DNA from 2 places in the Burkholderia singularis genome. Region 1 is predicted to be linked to the other one. Evidence: riboswitches for the same ligand, from Rfam matches in the RefSeq annotation. Region 1 holds a riboswitch; the other holds the start of a gene.
The links. Region 1 has a riboswitch for cobalamin ahead of cobG (precorrin-3B synthase). Riboswitches for the same ligand answer to the same signal wherever they lie in the genome.
Positions count from the first base shown of each region.

Region 2: linked by a shared signal. The riboswitch ahead of AQ611_RS13980 (TonB-dependent receptor plug domain-containing protein) and the one ahead of cobG (precorrin-3B synthase) in region 1 are both predicted to bind cobalamin.

Region 1 is NZ_CP013448.1:2,375,210-2,380,256, forward strand. It holds gene AQ611_RS10560 (cobalt-precorrin-5B (C(1))-methyltransferase) at 1-907, opposite strand, end outside; partial or broken gene cbiE (precorrin-6y C5,15-methyltransferase (decarboxylating) subunit CbiE) at 1,279-2,478, opposite strand; cobalamin riboswitch at 2,568-2,773, shown strand; gene cobG (precorrin-3B synthase) at 2,877-4,319, shown strand; gene AQ611_RS10575 (precorrin-8X methylmutase) at 4,312-4,938, shown strand; gene AQ611_RS10580 (precorrin-2 C(20)-methyltransferase) at 4,935-5,047, shown strand, end outside.
Region 2 is NZ_CP013448.1:3,163,091-3,168,137, forward strand. It holds gene AQ611_RS13970 (ABC transporter ATP-binding protein) at 1-175, opposite strand, end outside; gene AQ611_RS13975 (FecCD family ABC transporter permease) at 172-1,173, opposite strand; gene AQ611_RS13980 (TonB-dependent receptor plug domain-containing protein) at 1,243-3,117, opposite strand; cobalamin riboswitch at 3,187-3,453, opposite strand; gene AQ611_RS13985 (coiled-coil domain-containing protein) at 3,661-4,026, shown strand; gene AQ611_RS13990 (cell division protein ZapA) at 4,023-4,337, shown strand; RNA gene ssrS (6S RNA) at 4,433-4,614, shown strand; gene AQ611_RS14000 (EVE domain-containing protein) at 4,690-5,047, shown strand, end outside.

The DNA of each region.
Region 1 (5,047 bases):
GCAACGCCGCGCTCGCGCCCGCATCGGCGGCCCATCGGGCAAGCTGGGGCATATCGATGCTGGAATGGCGGCTGTGAAGATCGAGATGGCCGGCCGCAAGCTTGCTGAACTTGCCGAAGCCGCCGCACAGCGTGAGCCGCGCGACGCTCGCGCGGCGCAGATACTTGAGCACGGCCCCCGCGAAGTCGCCCATCTCGATCAATGCGATATCGGGCAGGCCATAGCGCGCGCGCACCGCGTCCTCGCTCGCGTTGCCGGTGCATGCGGCGATGTGGTGCATGCCGTTGGCCCGGGCGACGTCGATGCCCTGGTGAATCGACGCAATGTACGCGGAACACGAGAACGGCCGCACGATGCCCGTCGTGCCGAGAATCGAGAGTCCGCCGACGATTCCCAGGCGCGGATTCATCGTCTTTTGCGCAAGCGCCTCGCCGCCCTCGACGCCGATCGCCACGTCGAAGCCGCCCGCATAGCCGTGTTCGGCCGCAAGCGCGCTCAGATGTTCGGTGATCATCCGGCGCGGCACCGGGTTGATCGCCGGCTCGCCGACCGCGAGCGACAGCCCTGCGCGCGTGACGGTGCCCACGCCCGGCCCCGCGCGAAAGCGCACGCCCGGCGCGCCGGCGAGCGCGACGCGCGCGAACACCAGCGCGCCGTGCGTGACGTCGGGATCGTCGCCCGCGTCCTTGATGGTGCCCGCTTCCGCGTGGCCATCAGCGCGCATGCGGCAGTACTCGAGCCGCATCGTCACATGCTGGCCCTTCGGCAGCACGATTTCGACCAGCTCGCTGCGTTGTCCGGCGAGCAACAGACGCGCGGCCGCAAGCGATGTCACGGTCGCGCAGCTGCCGGTCGTATAGCCGAAGCGCAGCGGCGCAGGCTGCTCGGGCGTTTCGTCGCGCATCATCCGCGCTCCGGCGGCGAACCGGCGCACGGGCCTGGTTCGGGCGAGCCAGCGGCGTCCGCGGGGGGAGATCCGGGCGCGATGCGCGGCGGCATGCGGCCCGGCGTATCCGATCCGAGGGCCGGCACGCCCATCGCACGCATACCCGCCGGCGACGTTACCGCTTCCATTGTCGATCCGTCCGAAAGCGCATCGCCGCGCCCATCGCGCGCGCACGAGTCGGCCGGCGGCCGCCCGTTCAGGCCATGCGCAGGGGAATCGTTCGAATCGTCTAAATCGGTCGACAGATCCTGATTCGCGTGGCGCCCGCCAGCCGCCGCCGCGCGTGCCTCGCTGACCGCTTCGAGCGCCTGGAAGCCGCCCGATTCTTCACAGGGTTTGCGCCCGTCGTACAGCGTCACCGGCAACGCCTGCCGCCATGCATCGAAGCCGCCGAGCGGCTGCGCATGGGCGATCGATACGCGCGTCAGCGCGCCGCCGTGCCGCTCGCGCCACGCGACGAGCGCCGCTTCGCCTTGCAGCGTGACCGCGTGCGCGATCAACCGTCCTCCCGGCTTCAGGCCGCTCCAGCATGCATCGAGCACGCCCGCGCGGCTCACGCCGCCGCCGACGAATACGGCGTCGGGTGCCGGCAGTCCCGCGAGCGCATCGGGCGCGCGGCCGGCGACGAGCACGAGAGCCGGCACGCCGAGCGCATCGCGATTGTGCTCGATCAGCCGTTGCCGGTCCGGATGCGCTTCGATCGCGATCGCGCGGCAGCTTGGGTGCGCGCGCATCCACTCGATGCCGATCGACCCGCAGCCCGCGCCGACATCCCACAGCAGTTCGCCCGGCGCGGGCGCGAGCCGCGCGAGCGCGAGCGCGCGCAACTCGCGCTTGGTGAGCTGGCCGTCATGAAGATAAGCGTCGTCCGGCAAGCCGGGCGTGAGTGCGAGACGCGGCGCGCCGGCATGCGCGCGGCATTCGATCGCGACGAGATTGAGCGCGGCTGCGCGCGCGCCGCCCCATGCGTCGGCGCGCGCATCGACGCGCCGCTCGAGCGGCCCGCCCAGATGCTCGAGCACGCTCATCGCACTCGGCCCGAAGCCGCGCGCGACGAGCGCGCCGGCGATCGCCGCGGGCGTCGCGCCGTCCGCGCTCAGCACCAATAGGCGGCGGCCCGGATAAAGGTAGCGATGCAGCGTCGCGAGCGGACGCCCGACGAGCGATATGGCGTCGACGTCCTGCAACGCCCAGCCGACGCGCGCGGCCGCGAGCGATAGCGACGACGGCGCGGGCAGCACCTGCCATTCGTGCGGCGCGAGCTTGCCCGCAAGCGTCGCGCCGACGCCGAACAGCATCGGATCGCCACTCGCGAGCACGCACACGCGGGCGGGACGGCGCGCAACGAGCGGCGCAACATCGAACGGCCTCGGCCACGGCTCACGCTCGGTGGCAAGCCACGCGGGCAGCATCGCGAGGTGACGCTCGGCGCCGATCGTCACCGCCGCATCGGCAAGCGCGCGCCGCGCCCGCTCGCCAAGCCCCGCATATCCGTCGTCGCCGATTCCCACCACCGTCAGCCACGCGGTCATCCGTCGTACTCCATCTTGTTCCAGTCGATCGTCCAGATTCCGCCCGCGCGCACGGCACAATGCATTCGGGCGTCGTGAAAAAAGGCATAATACCGTGTCCGTCCGCCGGTGCCCCACGGGGCCGAACAGGGAACGCAGAGCGCACCGCGCCGCTGCGGCTGCCCCCGCAACTGTGAGCAGCGAGTCCGCATCCGATTGACGCCACTGGCAGCGCCGCGCATCGCGGTCACCGGGAAGGCCGCACTGTGGATGACGACCTGCCAGCCAGGAGACCTGCCGGTGACGTTTCGTTCGTGCCAGCCGACATCGGGCGGGGTGTACCGATGCGTCAGCCTGCGTTGCGCGCGCCATATGCATGCTGTGTCCGGCCTGTCGCGCGACGCTTATCCGGAGCGCCGTTGAATCCTACCGCCACGGTTTTATCGGCCGATGCCGACGCCATTGCACACGTGCCAAACGCGACGCGCGGCGCCAGCGCCTGCCCGGGGCTCGTGCGGATCGTCGCCGCGCGCGACGGCGGCCTGTGCCGCATCCGGCTCGCGGGCGGCTCGCTCACGGCCGCACAGGCGCGCACGATCGCGGCGGTCGCGCATGCGTTCGGCTCGGGCGTGATCGAGGCGACCAATCGCGCGAACCTGCAATTGCGCGGCGTAAAGCCCGGTTGCGACGCCGACGTCAGCCGCGCGCTGATCGACGCCGGGCTCGGCCCGCTGACCGAAGACCTGCCGCACGCATCGCGCGCGGCCTGCGTCGGCGCGCGCGACGGCGTGCGCAATGTGATGCTGAGTCCGACCGCCGGCCGCGATCCGCACGCGCTCGTCGACAGCGCCGCGCTCGCCGCGCCGCTGCTCGCGATGCTGCAAACCGAGCCGTGCTGCGCGGCACTGTCGCCGAAATTCTCGCTGCTGCTCGACGGCGGCGAGCGGCTGGCGGCGCTCGATCATCCGCACGACATCTGGCTGTGCGCACTGCACGACGCACACGGGCACACGCGGCTCGCCCTCGGCCTTGCCGGCTGCCCGCCCGTCGTCGGCGAGCGCATCGGGCCGCAACAGCACGCGCTTGCGAGCATCGCGCCGGAGCAAGCGGTCGAATGCGTGCACGCGCTCATCACGAGTTTCATCGAGCTTGCGCCCGCCGGTGCAACGCGAATGCGAGACTGGCGCGCGCTCCAACCCGTCGATCGGCTTCTTTCGCATGCCGAAGCACGGCTGCCGTTTGCGCTGCGCCGCGATCCCGGCCTCGCCGGCTGGCGCCGCGTGCGCGCCGAGCCGGCCCGGCGCTTCGGCATCGAGCCCGAGCGCGATCCGGCGCGCTGCTTCGTCGGCGGGCAACCGCCGCTCGGCCGGCTCGACGCCGCGCGCCTCGCCGCGCTCGCCGCGCTGGCCGATTCGCACGGCGACGGCACGCTGCGCATCACGCCATGGCAAGGCGTGATGCTGGCGGGCGTCGCGCGCGATGCCGCTCATGACGCGCTTGCCCGGCTCGCCGCCCTCGGCTTCGTTTGCGATGCGGGCGTGCCGCTCGCGCATGTCGTCGCATGCGCGGGCGCGAGCGGCTGCGCACGCGCGCACGCCGATACGAAAGCCGACGCGCTCGCGCTCGCCGCCCGGCTCACGGCTGCCGCCGAGCTTCACGTCAGCGGCTGCGCCCGTTCGTGCGCAATGCCGCGCGCGGCCGCGCATACGCTCGTCGCGACCGCCGCCGGCCATTACGACCTTTATCGGCGCGACGGTGCGGCGGGCTTCGGCGCCGCCGTCGCGCGCCACCTGACGATCGACGAGGCCGCCGCCGTGCTCGCGCGCCGCGCGCGGCCCATTGAGGACGACATTGATGCTTGACTACCTTCGCGACGGCGATGCGATCTACCGCGAATCGTTCGCGACGATCCGCGCCGAAGCCGATCTCTCGGGCGTGCCGCCCGAACTCGAAAAACTCGCGGTGCGCGTGATCCATGCATGCGGCATGGTCGACATCGTGCGCGATCTGCGATTTTCCGCCGATGCGGGCGCAGCCGGCCGCGCCGCGCTCGCGGCGGGCACGCCGATCCTGTGCGACGCGCGGATGGTCGCCGAGGGCATCACGCGCGCGCGGCTGCCGGCGGCCAACCCGGTGATCTGCACGCTCGGCGAACCCGGCGTGGCGCAACTCGCGCGCCAGCTCGGCACCACCCGCTCGGCGGCCGCGCTCGAACTGTGGCGGCCGTACCTGGCGGGCAGCGTCGTCGCCATCGGCAACGCGCCGACCGCCCTCTTCCATCTGCTGGACATGCTCGATGCGGGCGCGCCACGGCCCGCGCTGATTCTCGGTTTTCCGGTCGGTTTCGTCGGCGCGGCGGAATCGAAGGCGCTTCTGGCGGCCGACAGCCGCGGCACGCCGTTCGTCGCCGTGGCCGGCCGTCGCGGCGGCAGCGCGATGGTCGCGGCAGCGGTCAACGCACTCGCTTCGGAGGCCGAATGACTCGCGCCACCGGCCGCCTGTTCGGCCTCGGCGTCGGCCCCGGCGACCCCGAATTGCTGACGCTCAAGGCGCTGCGCGTGCTGAAGGCGGCGAGCGTCGTCGCGCACTT
Region 2 (5,047 bases), 790 kb from region 1:
TCATCAGCGTGGTCTTGCCCGCGCCGTTCGGCCCGGCGATACACCAAAGCTCGCCCGGACGGAACGTATGCGTGAAATCGTCGAGCAGCGTGCGCGCCCCCGCTTTCAGCACGAGGCGTTGCACGCCATAGCGCGCAGCATGCGCCCGCCGTGCGTCGATCCGAGCGCTCGTCATCGCCCCGCCCTGCGCAACAGCATCCACAGGAACAGCGGCACGCCGATCAGCGCGGTCATCACGCCGACCGGCAACTGCGCGGGCGCAATCGCCGTGCGCGCGAGCAGATCGGCGGCCATCACGCCCGCGCCGCCCGCGAGCATCGCTGCGGGCAACAGCATCCGTTGATCGTTGCCGAACGCAAGCCGCAACGCATGCGGCACGACCAAGCCGACAAAGCCGATCGTGCCCGCCGTCGTGACGGCCGCGGCGGCCGCGAGCGAAGCGATCAGATAAACCCGCAGCCGCAGCCGCGCGACCGGCACGCCGAGCGCGGCGGCGGCCGCGTCGCCGCGCAACAGCACGTTCAGTTGCGGCGCGGCCGGCAGCGCGGCAAGCGCGGCCACCGCGAGCGCGGCGAGCGCGAACCCCGGCGACGCCGCGCCGCCCAGATCGCCCGACAGCCAGAACAGGATGCCGCGCAGCCGCTCCTGCGGCGCGATCGACAGCAACAGCGTGATGAGCGCGAACCATCCGGCGGAAATCACGACGCCCGTGAGCAGCAGGCGCGGCGATGCATCGCGCGGCTCGCCGCGCCACAGCTCCCGGCGCGCGAGCCCGAGCACGAACACGATCGACACCAGCGCGCCCGCGAACGACGCCGCATCGACGAGCCACCACGCGCCGCCCGCGATCATCGCGACGAGCGCGAACGCCGCCGCGCCGCCCGACACGCCGAGCACATACGGCTCGGCGAGCGGATTGCGCAACAGCACTTGCAGCAGCGCGCCCGCGAGCGCAAGCAGCGCGCCGCAGCCGAAGCCCGCAAGTGCGCGCGGCAGCCTCAGCGTGCGGACGATGTCGGCCGCGAGCGGTGCCTCGCCCGTGCGATGCGCGAGGGCCGCGAGCGCATCGGCGGGCGTCATCGGCACGCTGCCGAGCGTCAGCGACGCGACGAACACCGCGCCGGCGGCGGCCGCGAGCGCCGCCCAGATCGCCGCCGCGCGTCCCGCGCGCATGCCGGCGCCGCGCACGCCGCCCTTTCCGGCAAACGCTGCCATCAAGCCGCCTCCCGCGTGCCGCCCACGTCAGCGCTGCTGCCAGCCGAGCGTGACATAGGCGCCGCGGCGCGGCGTGTTGTACGCATACGCAAGCTCATAATCCTTATCGAGCAGATTGTCGATGCGCGCGCTCACGTACCACGATTTCGTGATGTCGTAGCGCGCGGACAAATTCACGATTCCATAGCCGCCGAGCCGGCTGCCGTAATCGGTGCGCGGCCCGCTGACCAGCCACTCGCCGCCGACCCGCCAGCCGCCCATCGTGCGATGCGCGGCGAACGACGCGAAGCGCCGCGCGCGCCGGTTCAGATCCTGATGCGCGATTTCGTCGACCGGATTCTGCACCGTCGCCGCAATCCGCAAGTCGGTCTTGCCGATCCGCCCCTGCCACGAGCCTTCGACGCCCTGCACCTTGGCGCGGCCGACGTTCTGCGCGACATAGAAAAACCCGCTCGCGCCCGGCCGGTAGTCGATCAAGTTCGTATAGCGGGTCTGAAACGCGGTGACGCGCACCACGCCGATCGCCTCCGATGCGTACTGCACGGCCGCGTCGACCGAGTGGCTGCGCTCGGGCTGAATCGACAGGTTACCCGAGTTGGGAAAGTACAGATCGTTGAAGCTGGGCGCGCGAAACGCGTCCGAGTAGCTCGCCGTCACCTTCCAGTGCTCGGTGACGTCCAATCCATAACCGAAATAGTAGCTGTTCGCGCCGCCGAAATCGGAATACTGGTCGCGCCGCAGATTCGCCTGGAACTGGCTCGCGCCCAGGCGGCCGGTATAGCCGAGCCAGCCGGAATTCACGTGGCGCGTGGGCGCCGCGTAGCTGTTCGAATCGAACGACTGATCGAGCCGTTCGTAGCCGGCCTGCAACGTGTGGCCGCGCGCGAGCGTGAAATCGTTCTGCCAGGTGTACTGACGGTTGTCGGTGTTGAAGTGATCGGTGTACGCGCCGTTCAACGCCGACTGGTTGCGATCCTTGCCGCTCGACACGTTGACGTGCGTCGTCCACCAGCCGGTGATTTTGCCGTTCGCGAATGCCGAGATCTGCTGAACCCGGCTGTACAGGTCGTTCAGATCGGTGGGCTTGCCGTATGCGTTGTCGTAGCTGTTGCGGCCGGCGGTGTCGAAGTACGTGACGCCCGCATCCCAGCCGCCGCCGAACCGATGCTTGAGCGACGCCGACACGCTCTCGCTCAAGTTGCCGTTCGCGTTCGGATTCGCCTGCGGCTTGCTCGCGGGATCGATCGCCGAGAAACCATCGGTCTTCGCGCGCGCAAGCGACACGCTGAACGTCGTGCTGCCGTCCTGATCGAGCCGCCCCGACACGCCCGCGTTCTGCGTCTGCGTGTGATAGCTGCCGTAGCCCGCGGAGAAATCGAAGCGCGGCGGATGATCGCCGCCGCGCTTCGTGAACACCTGCACGACGCCGCCGATCGCGCCCGACCCATACAGCGACGATACGTTGCCGTTCACGACCTCGACACGCTCGATCTGATCGAGCGGAATCCGGCCGATCTGCGCCTGGCCGAGGCTCGCCGAATCGACTCGCACGCCGTCGATCAGCACGAGCGACTGCGTCGGCTGCGCACCGCGCAGAAAGAGGCTCGCGCTCGCCCCCGGGCCGCCGTTGCGCACGATCTGCGCGCCCGGCGCGAGCGCGAGCAGGCCGGGCAGATCGGTCGCGCCGCTGTCGGCGATGTCCTGCGCATCGAAGCGGGTGGTTTGAGGAATGGTATCGGCAAGCTTCTGCGGACCGCGCTGCGCGGTGACGACGATCGGCTCGAGTTGCGTGCCGGCGTCGCCGGCGGCAGGCGCCGACGGCGCCGCGCCGGTTTGCGCGAACGACGCGCAAGGCAATCCGGACAAGGCGACGAGCGCCGCGCGGACGAATGAGGTTGACATCGAGACAAAAATCCAGTGGCGCTACGGCGCCTGCTTCCCCGCGGGCGCCGCGTCACGAAGACGGCCGCAAGCCGCCTCCCCGCCTCGGCCGGTATCCGGGCTGCGAAATCGCCGCCTCGCCTTCCCGCGCGATGCGCAGTGGCTTGCTGCGCACCGGCGGCCGGTCGGTCACGACCAGCCGCCGGTGCGCGAAGAGGACGGCTTGCATCGAATGCGATGCGCTTCGCTTACCGTTGCGGGGGCAGCGCAGGTTGGCTCGATCCTGGCGGACTTCGCGCCCTGCTTCCCGTTTAACCGCGCGTGAAACGCGCGAGCACCGAGGCGGCGCCAGTTTAGGAGCGCGGCCGGCCGTGCGTCAAGAAACACGGCGGCGCGCGACGCGCGCGCATCGCACATGAGGCGGCACGCGAAAGCATGCGCCGGCGTCGATGCGCCTGCGATAGTTCGCGGCAAGAAGCGCAGGTGTTACGTCTGGAAACGTTACAGATATCGGAATAACGGGTATTCCGCGCTAAAATGCTGGGTCTTTAGAGGACGCAGCAGATGCTCAACGAACTCGAAACCCTATCTCAAAACATTGGCCGTTTGATCGCGCTCAATCAGCGCTATCAAACGGAACGGCTCGCGCTCGAGGAGCAAGTCGCACAATTGCGAACGGAAATGAACACACTGCGCACCGATCTCGCGCAGTTGCGCGACGAGCGCAATGCGCTCGCGGCGGAGCGCGATTCGCTGTCGGCGAAAATCGACGACGCGCAAGTCAAGCTCAACGCGATCCTCGAAAAATTGCCGCGCACGAAAAGCGTGCCGGATACGGAAAACCAGCTTGATCTGCTTGCTGCGCAGGCGAACGACGAAAGCCCGCGTGAAGGCGACGACGGCACGGCGAGCCACGGAGAACATGCATGAGCACGAAGCAGATCGAAGTCTCGATTCTCGGCCAGACGTATCGGCTCGCCTGCTCGCCGGAAACGGAAGCGGCGCTGCTCGAAGCGGTCGCGCGCGTCGATACCGAAATGTCCAACATCCGCGCGAACAGCTCGGTGCGCGGCACCGACCGCATCGCGGTGATGGCCGCGCTGTCGCTCGCATCGGAGCTGCTGCGGCTGCAACAAAGCGTGCGACACGGCGAAGCGTTCCCCGCGGAAGAAATCCGGCGTACAATGCGCCAAATGAATGAACAGCTCGGTGCAGTGCTCACACAGCACGAGTTGCAGTAAGTTAAAGCAGTCCATTCGTTTCACCCGGTTCGAGCCATGCTTGGTCTATCCCGCTCAAGCAGCCGAACCCAAAAGTGATTCGAACCGTTTAGTCAGCTTCCCTGCCTGGTTCGCCAAGGTCATATATTCCTTGAACCAATGCCATGTGCACGGTTGCGGAAATTTGTAGCACGGGCGCGCGCGTCACTCTGTCTGATGTACCCGAAGTGCTGCTAACTGCGACCAATTCTGAACCTCAGGTTCAGGATGCCGGCCTAGCGGCCAAGGCGGGGGCCTATTCCACGGCATCGGGTTCGTCCCGGTGCCGTTTCCTTATCCGCAGCCTTTTCATTGCGTCGATTCGATCCGATCCATGCGCTATTGGCTGATGAAATCCGAACCGGACGAGGCGAGCATCGACGATCTCGCCGCCGCACCCGGACAAACGTTGCCGTGGACCGGCGTGCGCAACTATCAGGCGCGCAACTTCATGCGCGACGCGATGCAGATCGGCGACGGCGTGCTGTTCTACCATTCGAGCTGCCCGGAGCCCGGCATCGCGGGGCTCGCCGAGGTGTGCTCGACGCCTTACCCCGATCCCACGCAGTTCGACCCGCAAAGTCCGTACCACGATCCGAAGGCGGCGCCCGATGCGCCGCGCTGGGTGCTCGTCGACGTGCGCTTCGTGAAGAAGACGCCGCTCATTGCGCTTGGCACATTGCGCGAACATG